Regions from separate parts of the Paenibacillus sp. FSL F4-0087 genome, predicted to be linked through region 3. Evidence: riboswitches for the same ligand, from Rfam matches in the RefSeq annotation. Region 3 holds a riboswitch; each other region holds the start of a gene.

Region 1 (3,290 bases), 4.3 Mb from region 3:
CAAAAATGGAATCAGATGCAGCACCATCGCAATCAGTAATCCCACAAGTGTACCTGCTGCAAACCCAATCAATGTCAGCTGGATTGTTGCCCATGCATGCATGCCAAGTCGCTCGGCCTGGGACGCTGCTTCATGGGCGATGTCTGAAGGCGCAGGCAGCATCCATTTCTCAATATGGAACAGGGAGACAGCTCCCTGCCATATCGCTATAAAGAGAATAACCGCCACAAAGGGCGGCCATACGCTTTTCCAATAGGCATGCATTAGCGATATTTCTCCGTCAGGGTGTCCATGCTGAAGCCGCTTGGGCTATGGGCGATCTTGATCTGTGAGATGATGCTTGGGCTGCCAGCTTCCACGAGAACTTCGTGCATTTTGCGGACAACCTCGAGCAGTTCCTCCAGTTCTCCCTCCATCGTGGTATCCAGTGGATTAACCTGATATTTCAAGCCGGACTGCTGAATAACTTCAATGGCACGATCAACATAAGGATAGGAATTTTCGCCATTTGGCGTTTTGGGAATGACTTGAATGCTAAGTAGTGTGCTTGCCATGAGAGATCACGTTTCCTTTCGGGTTAAATTGCATGAGTTAAACCAGCTTTACACTTTACCACTCCGATTGCAGTACCCTCTTCCGATCACTGTTATCCCCGGATTTCTTTAATAATTTTTAACGGAGGAAATCCGGGGATAAAGGTGAGCGCTTCGCTTCTTCAGATGGGTTCTGCACTCTTCGTTCTGGTGTAAAAAAAGTTAAACTTAAACCATTTTTATTGGGGTAGAAACTCGTTTGTATACGCTTTGGATACATCTACCTGCTCATCGAGCAGTTTTTTGCTAAACATCCAATCCGTGTAGTTCTGCCATACTTCCTGCTTCTGCTCACCCCAGCGTGGTGCGTCATCCTGGTATTTCGGACTCAGCCACTTCTGGCTTGCGAGTACAAGATCCTTATCCAGATCCGGTACGGCCTTGATCAGAATGTTGGCAGCGTCTTCGGGATGTTCAATCGCGTATTGATATCCTTCGGAAGTCGCTTTCAAGAACGCTTTAACCAGCTCGGGATCGTTCTGAATCGTCTTTTCATTGGTAACGAGTACCGGTGTGTAGTAGTCCAGAGCTTCGGAATAATCTTTTACATACAGCATGTCGATCGGTTCGCCGCGCAGTTCGGCTTCGATGCCCGTCCATGCGTAGAAAATCCAGGCAAAGTCGATATCGCGTTTCACAGCGGTGAAGAAGTCTGCATCGCCCATGCTAATATTTTTTACTTTGGATACATCGGCACCTTCGCCTTCCATAATGGACTGCATTACAGCTTCTTCCACCGGGGAGCCCCAGCCACCATAGGTTTTGCCTTCAAAATCTTTGGGAGATTTGATGTTCCGATCCACCGGAGCGGCAAATCCGGACGTGTTATGCTGAATGACTGCAGCGATGGACACGAGCGGTACCCCCTGTGTGCGGGCCTGGGTTACACTCTCCTGATAACTTACGCCAAAAGGCACTTCGTTCGAAGCCACCATCGTATCCGCGCCTCCGGCACCTGGCTGTACAATCTCGACATTTAAGCCTTCGGCTTTGTAAAAACCTTGATCTACAGCCGCATACAGGCCGGTATGATTCGTATTTGGTGTCCAGTCCAGCACCACTTTAATGTCCTTGAGGGCTGCGTTGTCACCTTCATTGCTGTTTTCGGTGTTGCTGCTGCCATTTTCTCCTGAAGGTGCAGCTTCTTTGCCGCCACATGCGGCCACAGCCACTAGTAGTACGCACAAGAGCATTAGGCCCATCATTTTACGCCATCTCATCTTCATTTCTCTCCTTCATGTTGTCCGGCCAGTGGCGCGGGGTACTCCTTGGCTTCATATCCAAGCTTCTTGCATAAATCGACAGATTTATACCAGCTATGATCCGGATGACGTCACTTTTTTTAGCTCTCTGGCTATATAAAAGAACATTAAAAAAAGCGCCCCGTTAATCCGGGACGCGTGCAGGCGTTAGAGATGTGGCACTCAGCAAAGAGGCTGGGCCAATTCGATATACTCCGATTCCTACGCTGGCATGATCCAGATCAGGTCTAAGGGTCAGTATCTTGGTGGGATACACTCTCAGCCGGCCTATTCCGACTCCCCTGGGAAACTATGAAGTTACGGGCATTACTAGGTGTAATTATAGGCCAGAGGCCCATGCATGTCCAGTCAGGAACTGGATAGGGGCACGTATGAATGAATCAAAGAGGCCATTATACATGCGTATAACGGCCTCTCTAGATGTTTGGTTTTTAACAATTATCGTGGCGAATCATATAAGGAAATCTGACTGAGTGCAAAAGCATCGGATTTCGGGTCATAGCCTACCTGTTTCTGAGTGGTTTCCAGATTTAATCGTTTAAATCGATTATTCGAGATCCCATGCAGTATGGTGAAGGGCTCCAGATCTGTAGCTGTAATGGTTTTGAACATCAAATCACACAAGTCAGCCGGACTAATATACGCGCTCATATCCCTTGCCTCCAGCGCGGGTCCATCTGGTTGAAAATCATCATATGCACCTATACGTACTGCTACACTTTGTAAACCTTCGGTATACGCAAAATAGGAAGCGAGCGATTCACCAAAACATTTGCTAACTCCGTACAAATTCCGTGGGCGTGTCGGCATGTCCGGATAGACTTGAGCATCAATAGGATACCCCTCGATCGTCTGTGCACTGCTTGCCAGAATGACTCTCCGCACACCTTGGTCCTTAGCTGCACGGAATACATTAAATGTACCCTTGATATTAATATCCAACAACGATTCATAGAATCCGGCATGCGGGGAAGGATCTCCCGCCAGATGAACAACCACATCTATGCCTTCGCAAGCGTGCTGACAGGCTTCGGGATCTGTCACATCCAGTGTCATGATCTCATGGCTTGTCCCTTGATACGTATGTAGTCTGTTGATATTCAAATCCGTTAGTCGAAGGTGAAATGCTTCTGACAAGTGTTGGGACAAGTCACGTCCAATTTTTCCGGCTGCGCCGGTAATTAAAATGTTCATAAATCAGCTCCAATTCTTAGCGCTGGAAGAACTCAATCCATTCCTTTTCAGGTCCATAGATGAAGAAATAACGGTAACCGTTAGGCAGTGTAATCATCTCTCCATCAATAAATTCGGCCTCAGTTGCCTTAATGCGGTTGTACTCAGAATCAAGGTCATCGACATGGATGGCAAAATGGTGCACCGTACCTTCGGAAGGCAGCTTGTCGCTGTATCCCTGAATCAACTCAATCTCGGTCTC
Region 2 (3,290 bases), 1.2 Mb from region 3:
GAAGGGAAGGTTGAATGGACCCCCAAAGTTCGTTATGGATATCTGGATCAGCATACCAAGCTCACGCCTGGAAAAACGATTCGTGATGTGCTTAAGGATGCGTTCCTGCCCTTGCTTGAGTTGGAAAAGGAAATGATGTCCATCACGGATCAGATGGCAGACGCCGATCCGGACAAGCTCGAATTGTTGCTGGAAGAAATGGGTGACATTCAGGAGCAATTGGAGCAAGGTGATTTTTATCTGATTGATGTGAAAGTGGAAGAGATGGCAAATGGACTGGGCTTGTCCGCCATTGGGCTGGATCGTGACGTGGCCGCGCTTAGTGGTGGTCAACGTACGAAGGTATTGCTTGCCAAGCTCTTACTGGAGAAACCAACTGCACTTCTGCTAGATGAGCCGACGAACTATCTTGATGTGGAACACATCGAATGGCTGACGCGTTACCTGAAGGATTACCCGTATGCGTTTATTCTGATTTCGCATGATACGGAGTTTATGAATGAGGTCGTTAATGTTATTTATCATCTGGAATTTGCCAAGTTGACGCGTTATGCAGCGAACTATAACAAATTCCTTGAAATGGCCGACATGAATAAGGCGCAGCATATTGATGCTTATGAGAAACAGCAGGAGTTTATCAAGAAGCAGGAAGATTTCATTCAGCGGAACAAAGCCCGCGCTTCTACTTCCGGTCGTGCCAAGAGCCGTGAGAAGCAGCTCGGCAAGATTGAACGGATTGATCGTCCAGACGAAGCAGCTAAACCCACATTCAAATTCAAGGATGCCCGGGCGAGTAGTAAAACCGTCTTTGAGGGTATTGATTTTGAAATTGGATATTCATATGCATTATTGCCTAAAATGACGATGACGATTGAGCGTGGCGAGAAAATTGCCATTGTTGGATGTAACGGTGTAGGTAAATCCACATTGCTCAAGACTATTCTGGGGAAAATCCCACCTATCAGCGGTAAGACTTTCTTGGGTGATTATCTGGAAACAGCCTATTTCGAACAGGAAGTACGTGCAGGTAATATTACTCCAATCGAAGATGTGTGGAACGAATTTTCTCATCTGACACAGAATGAAGTCCGGGGGCATCTCGCACGTTGTGGATTGAAAAATGAGCATATCACCCGCCCGCTTAACGCGCTTAGTGGTGGTGAACAAGCCAAAGTTCGTCTCTGTAAACTTCTGATGCGTGAAAGTAACTGGATTTTGTTCGATGAGCCTACAAACCATTTGGATGTAACGGCTAAAGCAGAGTTGAAACGTGCCTTGCAAGAATTCAAGGGTACCGTACTGCTCGTATCCCATGAACCTGATTTTTATGAAGGTTGGGTTACCAAAACGTGGGATGTTGAAGCTTGGTCCGAAAAACAATAACGTAATAAATGGAAATGTACGGTGACAAAAAAAGGTGTCTATGGTAACATAGGCTACAGCTTCATATGAACACTAGGGGGGCCGCACGATGCGGCTGAGATGGAAGAATGCGATTCCGGACCCTTCGTACCTGATCTGGATCATACCAGCGTAGGGAAGTGGCGCGTTTCAACTAATGACAAAGAGCTTTATCGATGACTTTGCGATATTGCCTGCAAGATAAATCATGCAACTCTATGTAACAGCGTTGCGACTATGGATGATTTCTATAGTTGTTATGCGTTATGTATAAAGTAATTGCATTGAACAGTCATTCAGTTGATCCATGAATTCTAAATTCGTGGCCACTCCCTACGGGAGTGGCTTTTTTTGTTTTGTATTAGCTTAAATCATGCAAAAGGAGGGCGAACGGGACGGCAATCTTCCACGAACATGTAACTACAAGATCATTCGAACTGCATGTGGTTTCACCAGATACAGGAGACATGGACTCTTTTCTGAATATTGCTAAGGATATATGGCGGTGGGTCGATTATATCCACATTCGGGAAAAAAAGCTTCCTCTTGAGCAACAGATGTATTGGGCGAAAAGTCTAAAAACAGAAGGTGTTCCATCTAGCCGAATCATTATAAATGGCTCAGATCAGCTGTACCAACATACGTCGCTTGGTGGTGTGCATTGGGGTCAATCAGTTATTCGCAGTTACGATAAGGATGAGTTAAAGAGAGACGATCGGCTCCGCGTAGGCATATCGGTTCATTCTCTGGAAGAAGCAAAAATTGCTGAAGAACGTGGAGCGGATTATCTTTTTTATGGGCACGTCTATGCTTCAAATAGTAAACCTAATTGCGAATCAAGAGGGCTTAGTTCGTTGGCTGAGGTATGCTCCAATGTTTCAATTCCGGTGATCGCGATTGGCGGGATTAGTCCTGAGAAAATTGCTGCCATTCGAACTGCTGGTGCCAGAGGAGCAGCTGTGATTTCAACGATTTGGTCGAACGATGAGCCGAAACTGGCCGCGGCTTCATTGCGACAGGCGATCGAGGATTCAGAGAGGTATGTTGAACCAGGGAGATGAGACCATGAGAGAGGAAGCAAGAAGTCGAAGCAGGAATCGTTCAGGCTATCATCCAGGAATAGTATCGGGAAGTAAAGTTGGAGCGGAAGTTCGAGGCAAGCTTCATGCAGAAACCATTATTGTAGGCGGAGGAGTTATCGGTTGTGCCATTGCATGTGAACTTGCTAGCCGAGGTCATGATGTTCTTCTGGTTGAGCGGGCGCGGATTGCTGGAGGAACTTCCTGTGCAGCTGCCGGGATGCTAGCTGCTGACAGTGAGGAATTCACTCATGCTGTAATGGCGAAGCTTGCACAGAAGAGCAGAGCTTTGCTTCATGAGCAGAAGGAACGAATCAGTTCGCTTAGCGGAGTGGAGATGGGGCTGCAACAGCATGGTTTTATTACTCCTTTTCGTTCATACAGTGAGGTCAGCAGTTACAAAAATAATCGATCGTCTACCTTATCTACAGAACATATTTGGTGGGATCGAGTCGCTGTCCAACAGGAAGCTTCATGGTTAAACAGGGATACGTATGGTGCATATTACAGACCTTCCGAGAGCGAGGTTCTTCCCGTCAATCTAACACAAGCTTATATCAGATCAGCTCAAGCCATGGGTGCGAGGGTGATGGAAGGTGTACAGGATGTCCGTTTGTATACGGATATGAACGGTGTGCAAGGGGTTGAGACTTCAATAGGAACGATGACATCGAGAAATGTCATTATTGCTACAGGGTTACATGGTGAAGAATTGATGAGACAAGTGGGTCTGAAATCGCCTGTTTTGCCTGTGAAAGGGGAGATTGCAGCGGTGCAGTTTTCACCCCATCATGTCGGTTACAGACCTGA
Region 3 (3,290 bases):
GCATGGAACGAAGCAAAATTTCAATGTAGTTCAGGATTTTGGGCACAAGATGGTTCCAATTCGGTTGGGCAAGATGGAAGTTTCTCCACATATTCGAGATTTGATGGATCATGCCAAAACCAAAAATAGCCCCTTCATAAGCAAAGGGTTTTAATTCTTCACCAAATACCTGTACCAGTCGTTCAGATAACCAATTTAACTGCGTACGAGTCAAGTTCTCTAGATTGCATTCTCCAGAGTAGAAGCCTGTCCAGAATAGCTCCACAACAAGCTTTTTTTCCGGCAAAATCATCGGCACCATAATTTGATCTACCAGTAAGTCAAAATCGGATGCATAGCTTTGGCTCTCCAAATCTTTGCGAATTATCATATCTTCCTGTACACGCTGCTCCAGAATGGCAAGAATACAATCATCCTTGGAACCAAAGAATTTATAAAATGTTCCTTTGGACACACCCGACTCGTCTAGGATCATCTGTATGGAGGTGTTGGTTACTCCATGTTTCTCAAAGAGCACAAGTGCTGAGTCCAATAACATTTGTTTCCGTTTATTCATAAGTTCCCCCTGGATGATTTAGGTGGTTCACGTTACGGTATTCAACAATCTACTGCAAATCCACTGCAAACATCACATGTTCCTTCCAACTTCCCTTGATTTTAATATTCTGGCGGTCCGTTTCCTGGAAGCCCGCTTTACGCAACACTCGAATTGATCCGGCATTGTCGGGAAGTGCACCTGCCTCCACTCGTTTTATTCCCGCTTCATTCATAGCAAAATCCAGTGCTAGCCGAAGGGCATCACTCATGTATCCCTTGCCATTCTGCACTTGATCTAGCACATAACCAACAATCCATTTGGCTATGGAATCCAGTTCAAGTTCGAACAGAGAAATCTCTCCAATGAGCTCATGTGTATTGTTCAGGAAGATTCCGAAAGAGTAACGTTTCCCTTCTTCCCTGGCCTTGTTCCAACCTTCGAGAAGTGCAACTTGACCCTCCAGTGTATAGAACGTCTCCGATCGTTCACTTGCCGATATCTCTTCGAAAACAGCCCGGTTACGGAACTGCAAATCCAGCAATGTCGGCGCGTCCTCCACGTTCAAAAATCGCAAATAGATACGTTCCTCACGATTGTCCATCTGTATGTTCATCCTTATCTCTGGTTGTAGTAGATTGCATTCATCAGAAGTACGAGAGTTGCCGTTTATACGACATATCCCAGAACAGATATTCAAATTCAACACTTCTTCTGAATATGTCTTCTAAGGCCTCCAGCTCCAGCTCGGTTTTATGTTCACATAATGCATCCAGTGTATCATAGAACCATTCGAATGAGTCGCGGAAGTCATCACTTGCATAATTTTCGATCCAGGTCTGATAGAAATTGCCCTCTAATGAATCTCGATATTGTTCTTTTAATCTTGTAGCATAGTCGTAATACGTCCACGCACAAGGGAAAATGACGGCGATGATTTCGGCAACCCCACCTGTTTGTGCAACACTCATCATATTCGACGTATACGCCTTGTTGTATAGAGAGGGTTTGACAGCATGATTTTCATCCAGCGCAATCCCAAATTCATTCATATACTTTCGATGCAAATCCATTTCTTCGTACAGAATAGCGTGTTGAATCACCGTAAAGTTCGTCATCAGTTTTTCATCTGTCGCCTTCACCGCACCCATGGCAAAAATCTTCGCATATTCAATCAGATATGTATAGTCCTGAAGAAGATAAAACTTAAACGCTTCCCGATCCAGTGTGCCTTTCCCCATTTCGTGTAAAAAAGGATGGTTGTATCCATCTTCCCATACGGTTCTGGACTTATCTTTTAACGTTCTTGAAAATGACATGATCATTTCTCCTTTTATTAAAATTATAATGTCCCCGCTTCACATCCAGCTATCGCGTTCTGTCCTCCAAAATGCAGACCAAAAAGCCCTTGTCCTATTTTCGGCAAGGGCAAAATAACATGAGTACATGTTATTTGCTCCCTACGTCAGTATTAACTAACAGGTTCAAAGGGTCAGGTTTTAACCTTCTCAACTGCGAACAGTCCCCCTGCAAATAGCTCAGGCTTATTACAACATGTGTTTTTCCAAATGTCAATCCATTCCTATTAATCTTCAAGTTCCCCTAAATCTTCTTGCAAGTCTTTAAGTCGGGTCCGGATATCTTTAATCATACTTTGCAATTTGTTTAACTCATCGCCCCATTTTTCCTCATTAGAGACGTTCGTTGCTGAAGTTGAATGATACCCGGGAGACGTTCTTAACTGATCTAAATCCGATTCGTATGCCCGCCGATTTTCCTCAGCTTTTGCCAATTCCTCCTCTGCGATGGCAATCTGATGCTCCAGATAGATGATGTCTGAGGAGTAGCCGTGAGTTAAGCGCTGTGAATACGTCATAGTTCACCTCAATTCTGATCATCCATTGCTTTTCCAAGGTCATATGGCTGAATATCGATATCCAAATCCATACCCAAAGCCAATTTGGCCAGTTGACTGCCAATAAAAGGCCCCATCGTTAGCCCAGACGCTCCAAGCCCGTTAGCTGCGATCAAGCCATTCCAACCTGGAACAGCACCCATTACCGGAAGAAAACCTGGTGTAAATGGACGAAATCCTACTCTTACTTCCTGAAACGTGCTATCAGCTAAACCGGGAGCCAGTTCCAATCCTTTATTCAAAATTTCCTGCATTCCGCCTGCGGTTACTCTTGTATCGTATCCTTCAATATCATTTTCGTGAGTCGCTCCGATCACAATCTTCTGTTGATCAAAGGCTAACAGATATTGATCCGAAGGAGGCATGACTACAGGCCAGTTCTCAGTGTCCTTTCGATCGTGAACCTGTAAGTGCATAATTTGCGCCTTCTGATAATGAACCTTAAAATCAATGCCCAAGGGCTTCAACAGTTCATTAGCCCAAGCGCCGGCACACACGATAACCTCGTCAGCCGATATGACTTTACCGTCCACAACCACTCCAGTCACTCGGTCCGATTCATATTGAAGTGTCGCGTCCCCATGAATCAGGACCGCTCCATTTCGTTGAGCCGATCGGATTAAGGCATCACGAAGTGCACGTCCATCGATACGCGCAGCACCACTGATGTAGACGGACTGAAAGCTCCCCTCCAGAAGAGGAAAACGCTCATGAGTTTCTTTTGCATCTAGACGGGTAATATCGGCAATCTCCGGTGCATCTTCTTTACGAAGGTGTGCCCTCTCCTGCATCTTGTTGATTTTGTCCACATCCGTATGAATACTAAGAGCACCCACTTGA
Region 4 (3,290 bases), 4.5 Mb from region 3:
CAGAAAAAATACAACGGAGAGCAACAACGCCACGACAATATGTTTGAACCGGATCAGCCTCGGTGATAACGAAGAAGGCAGATCTGACACTTTCGTTTGCAGCGGGGCTTCGCTCTGGGATGTCGGATACATGATTGCCCCTCCTTTAAAAATCAAATGAAGATAACAACGAGACGAACAGAGCGGATAAATGATTTTTCTGACTACTTATGAAGCAAAATCTTAATTTAATATATCTTTATCGTATGTTCCAATATAGTCAAAGTCAATTGATTGAGGCCATTTGTTACGCAATTGTTATATAGTTCTGAAGATATATGGGTAACATTTCCTTAGGGTGCAAAATGCAGGGGATTCTAATTTATAAAAAGAAAATATTTACAAATATCCCTATTCCAAATGGCGCTTTTTGGTTTACAGATGAGACCGTTTCTCATATAATTTATGTAACCAAGTTTCATGTGATGAAACATGAGGAGGGCAACTTGCCATGGAAGACCGAAAGTTAACCGTCCGGGCTGTAGAACGGGCGCTGGATATATTATTGTGTTTTACAACCCGCAGTGATCTGGGACTCACGGAAATTGCCAGCCAGATCGGTCTGCACAAAAGTACAGTCCATCGTCTGATGGCTACTTTGGAGGACAAAGGGTTCGTAATCCGGGATGCTGCAACTGAGAAGTATCGACTCGGCATACGCATCTGGGAACTGTCTGCCCATATGTCTCGCAGCGATGATCCTGCCATTTTGCTCCTTCCTGCGATGGAGCGGCTCAGAGATCGACTGGGCGAAACCGTGAGTTTATATCTGCGTGATGGCAGTGAGCGGATTCGAATTCAAGCCGTGCAGAGTGATCAGGCGATTCGTCGTGTAGCTCCGGTGGGCGTCAGACTTCCGTTATCTGTGGGAGCATCCAGCAAAGTGCTGATGGCTTTTGCCACCGAAGAGGACCGCGAAGATCTGATGAATGGACCGGAATGGCCAGTATTTATCGATCCCAAAGTATATTTGGCACAGATGAAAGACATTCTGGAATACGGCTACGCAACAAGTTATGAGGAACGTGAACCGGGAGCCGCAGCAGTATCTGTACCCATAATGGATCGGAAAGGCAACATCGCTGCTGCCCTGTCGGTATCCGGGCCTGTTAGCCGTCTCTCGCAAGAAACGTTGCATGAATACGCACCTGTGTTGAAGGAAGCTGCTACGCAGATGGGGCTTATGCTATCCTGATCTTATTTTCTGGAATTTAAAGGTTGTTTTTATGATTCGGTTGCGCTACTCTGTAATGGATGGCCCAACAGGGTCAGCATAATTGAATATGAATCTGCGGCCTAGATGCTGCAACTTGTTAACGTTACTGGGGGAGTCCGAATTGTCCGGACTGAGACGGAATCGCATGAGATTCCGGACCCTTTGCACCTGATCTGGATCATACCAGCGTAGGGAAGTAATCGGCGATACGATCACGAACACCATATAATTTAACCTATAGATAGGCTCCACTAAGGAGTCTCTATAAGGTGTGTTATTGGTGATGGAGATAAGCCGGTTCCCTTGGGAACCGGCTTTTTTTATACAGTAAACAGGCGAAAGCTGGTGTCAGAGCTGCTTTTGGATAAAGAGCTGGGAGCATTGGCGAGCATTGGGTTCCGATATCTTTTGCCTCGTATGTCTGTATTACTTGAATTGTATGTCTCTATTTTGTGTTGTAGGGTCGCTCTTTCTTTTTCTATGTTGTGGATGGTTTGGAGCCGTGTGCAAGTATTTCAATCCAGGCAAACACTAATGAGGAGGAGACAAGAGCGATGAGTACAGGAAACCGAACGATGGGACAGGACAAGCAGGATCAGCAGTTGGCAAAGGGAAAAGGTACGGCAGGACGGGTTCAGCCCTTCCCGGGCAGCCGCAAAGTTTACATTCATGGCTCACGACCGGACATTGCAGTACCGGAGCGTGAAATTGCCCTTCATGACACCAATACTCCTCAAGGAGTGGAGTATAACGAACCGCTGCGTGTCTACGATACGAGCGGACCGATGACCGATCCCGGATTTCATGCCGATATCCGGGCAGGGCTGCCAGTGCTGCGTACCCGCTGGATTACGGAGCGTGAAGATGTTGAAGCCTACCAGGGACGAACGGTAAAACCGGAGGATAACGGATTGAAACCAGGAGGGAAGCGAACTGGAGCCGAGAAGTATCCAGGCTTGCGTGGTAAACCATTGCGGGCAAAGGCAGGGCGCTGCGTGACCCAGATGCATTATGCACGGCAGGGACTGATCACGCCGGAGATGGAGTTCGCCGCCATTCGTGAGGGTGTGGAACCGGAATTTGTACGGCAGGAGCTGGCGAGTGGCAGGGCCATCCTACCGTCGAACATTAATCACCCGGAGAGTGAGCCAATGCTGATCGGGCGTCATTTTCATGTGAAGATCAATGCGAACATCGGAAACTCTGCGGTATCCTCCTCCATCGAGGAAGAGGTGGAGAAGATGACTTGGGCCGTACGCTGGGGATCGGATACGGTGATGGATCTTTCCACAGGCAAGGACATTCATACGACCCGCGAATGGATTATCCGCAATTCACCTGTACCGATTGGAACAGTACCGCTCTATCAGGCGCTGGAGAAGGTCAATGGAGAAGCTGAAGCACTGACCTGGGAGTTGTATCGTGACACGCTCATTGAGCAGGCAGAGCAGGGTGTGGACTACTTTACGATCCATGCAGGCGTGCTGCTGCGTTATATTCCGATGACCGCCAAACGTATGACAGGCATTGTGTCACGGGGCGGGTCCATCATGGCAGCATGGTGCCTTGCACATCATCAGGAGAATTTTTTGTATACCCATTTTGAAGAAATCTGCGAGATTATGAAAAAGTATGACGTGGCGTTCTCGCTCGGAGACGGACTTCGCCCAGGAAGCATCTACGATGCCAATGATGAAGCTCAGATGGCTGAACTGGTTACGCTTGGAGAACTAACACAAATCGCCTGGAAGTATGATGTGCAGGTGATGATTGAAGGTCCAGGGCATGTGCCGATGCACAAGATCAAGGAGAATGTCGATCTGCAAATGGAGATATGTAAAGAGGCGCCGTTCTATACGCTGGGACCGCTGACGACCGATATTGCACCAGGATATGACCATATTACCTCGGCAATTGGAGCAGCGATGATCGGTTGGTTTGGTACCTCCATGCTCTGTTATGTTACGCCAAAAGAACATCTGGGCCTGCCCAATAAGGATGATGTGCGGGAAGGTGTTATCGCCTACAAGATCGC

The links. Region 3 has a riboswitch for thiamine pyrophosphate ahead of tenA (thiaminase II). Riboswitches for the same ligand answer to the same signal wherever they lie in the genome.
Region 1: another riboswitch for thiamine pyrophosphate. It lies ahead of MHB84_RS10875 (ABC transporter substrate-binding protein); the one in region 3 lies ahead of tenA (thiaminase II).
Region 2: another riboswitch for thiamine pyrophosphate. It lies ahead of MHB84_RS25080 (thiamine phosphate synthase); the one in region 3 lies ahead of tenA (thiaminase II).
Region 4: another riboswitch for thiamine pyrophosphate. It lies ahead of thiC (phosphomethylpyrimidine synthase ThiC); the one in region 3 lies ahead of tenA (thiaminase II).

What each region holds. Positions count from the first base shown of each region.
Region 1 is NZ_JBBODJ010000001.1:2,335,194-2,338,483, reverse strand. It holds gene MHB84_RS10885 (ABC transporter permease) at 1-264, opposite strand, end outside; gene MHB84_RS10880 (thiamine-binding protein) at 264-554, opposite strand; gene MHB84_RS10875 (ABC transporter substrate-binding protein) at 773-1,813, opposite strand; TPP riboswitch at 2,036-2,148, opposite strand; gene MHB84_RS10870 (NAD-dependent epimerase/dehydratase family protein) at 2,294-3,049, opposite strand; gene MHB84_RS10865 (VOC family protein) at 3,066-3,290, opposite strand, start outside.
Region 2 is NZ_JBBODJ010000001.1:5,442,090-5,445,379, forward strand. It holds gene MHB84_RS25075 (ABC-F family ATP-binding cassette domain-containing protein) at 1-1,383, shown strand, start outside; TPP riboswitch at 1,448-1,557, shown strand; gene MHB84_RS25080 (thiamine phosphate synthase) at 1,869-2,462, shown strand; gene thiO (glycine oxidase ThiO) at 2,467-3,290, shown strand, end outside.
Region 3 is NZ_JBBODJ010000001.1:6,610,991-6,614,280, forward strand. It holds gene MHB84_RS29900 (TetR/AcrR family transcriptional regulator) at 1-556, opposite strand, end outside; gene MHB84_RS29905 (GNAT family N-acetyltransferase) at 606-1,139, opposite strand; gene tenA (thiaminase II) at 1,183-1,854, opposite strand; TPP riboswitch at 1,976-2,074, opposite strand; gene MHB84_RS29915 (hypothetical protein) at 2,121-2,411, opposite strand; gene MHB84_RS29920 (NAD(P)/FAD-dependent oxidoreductase) at 2,420-3,290, opposite strand, start outside.
Region 4 is NZ_JBBODJ010000001.1:2,090,878-2,094,167, reverse strand. It holds gene MHB84_RS09740 (alpha/beta hydrolase) at 1-132, opposite strand, end outside; gene MHB84_RS09735 (IclR family transcriptional regulator) at 491-1,234, shown strand; TPP riboswitch at 1,354-1,467, shown strand; gene thiC (phosphomethylpyrimidine synthase ThiC) at 1,831-3,290, shown strand, end outside.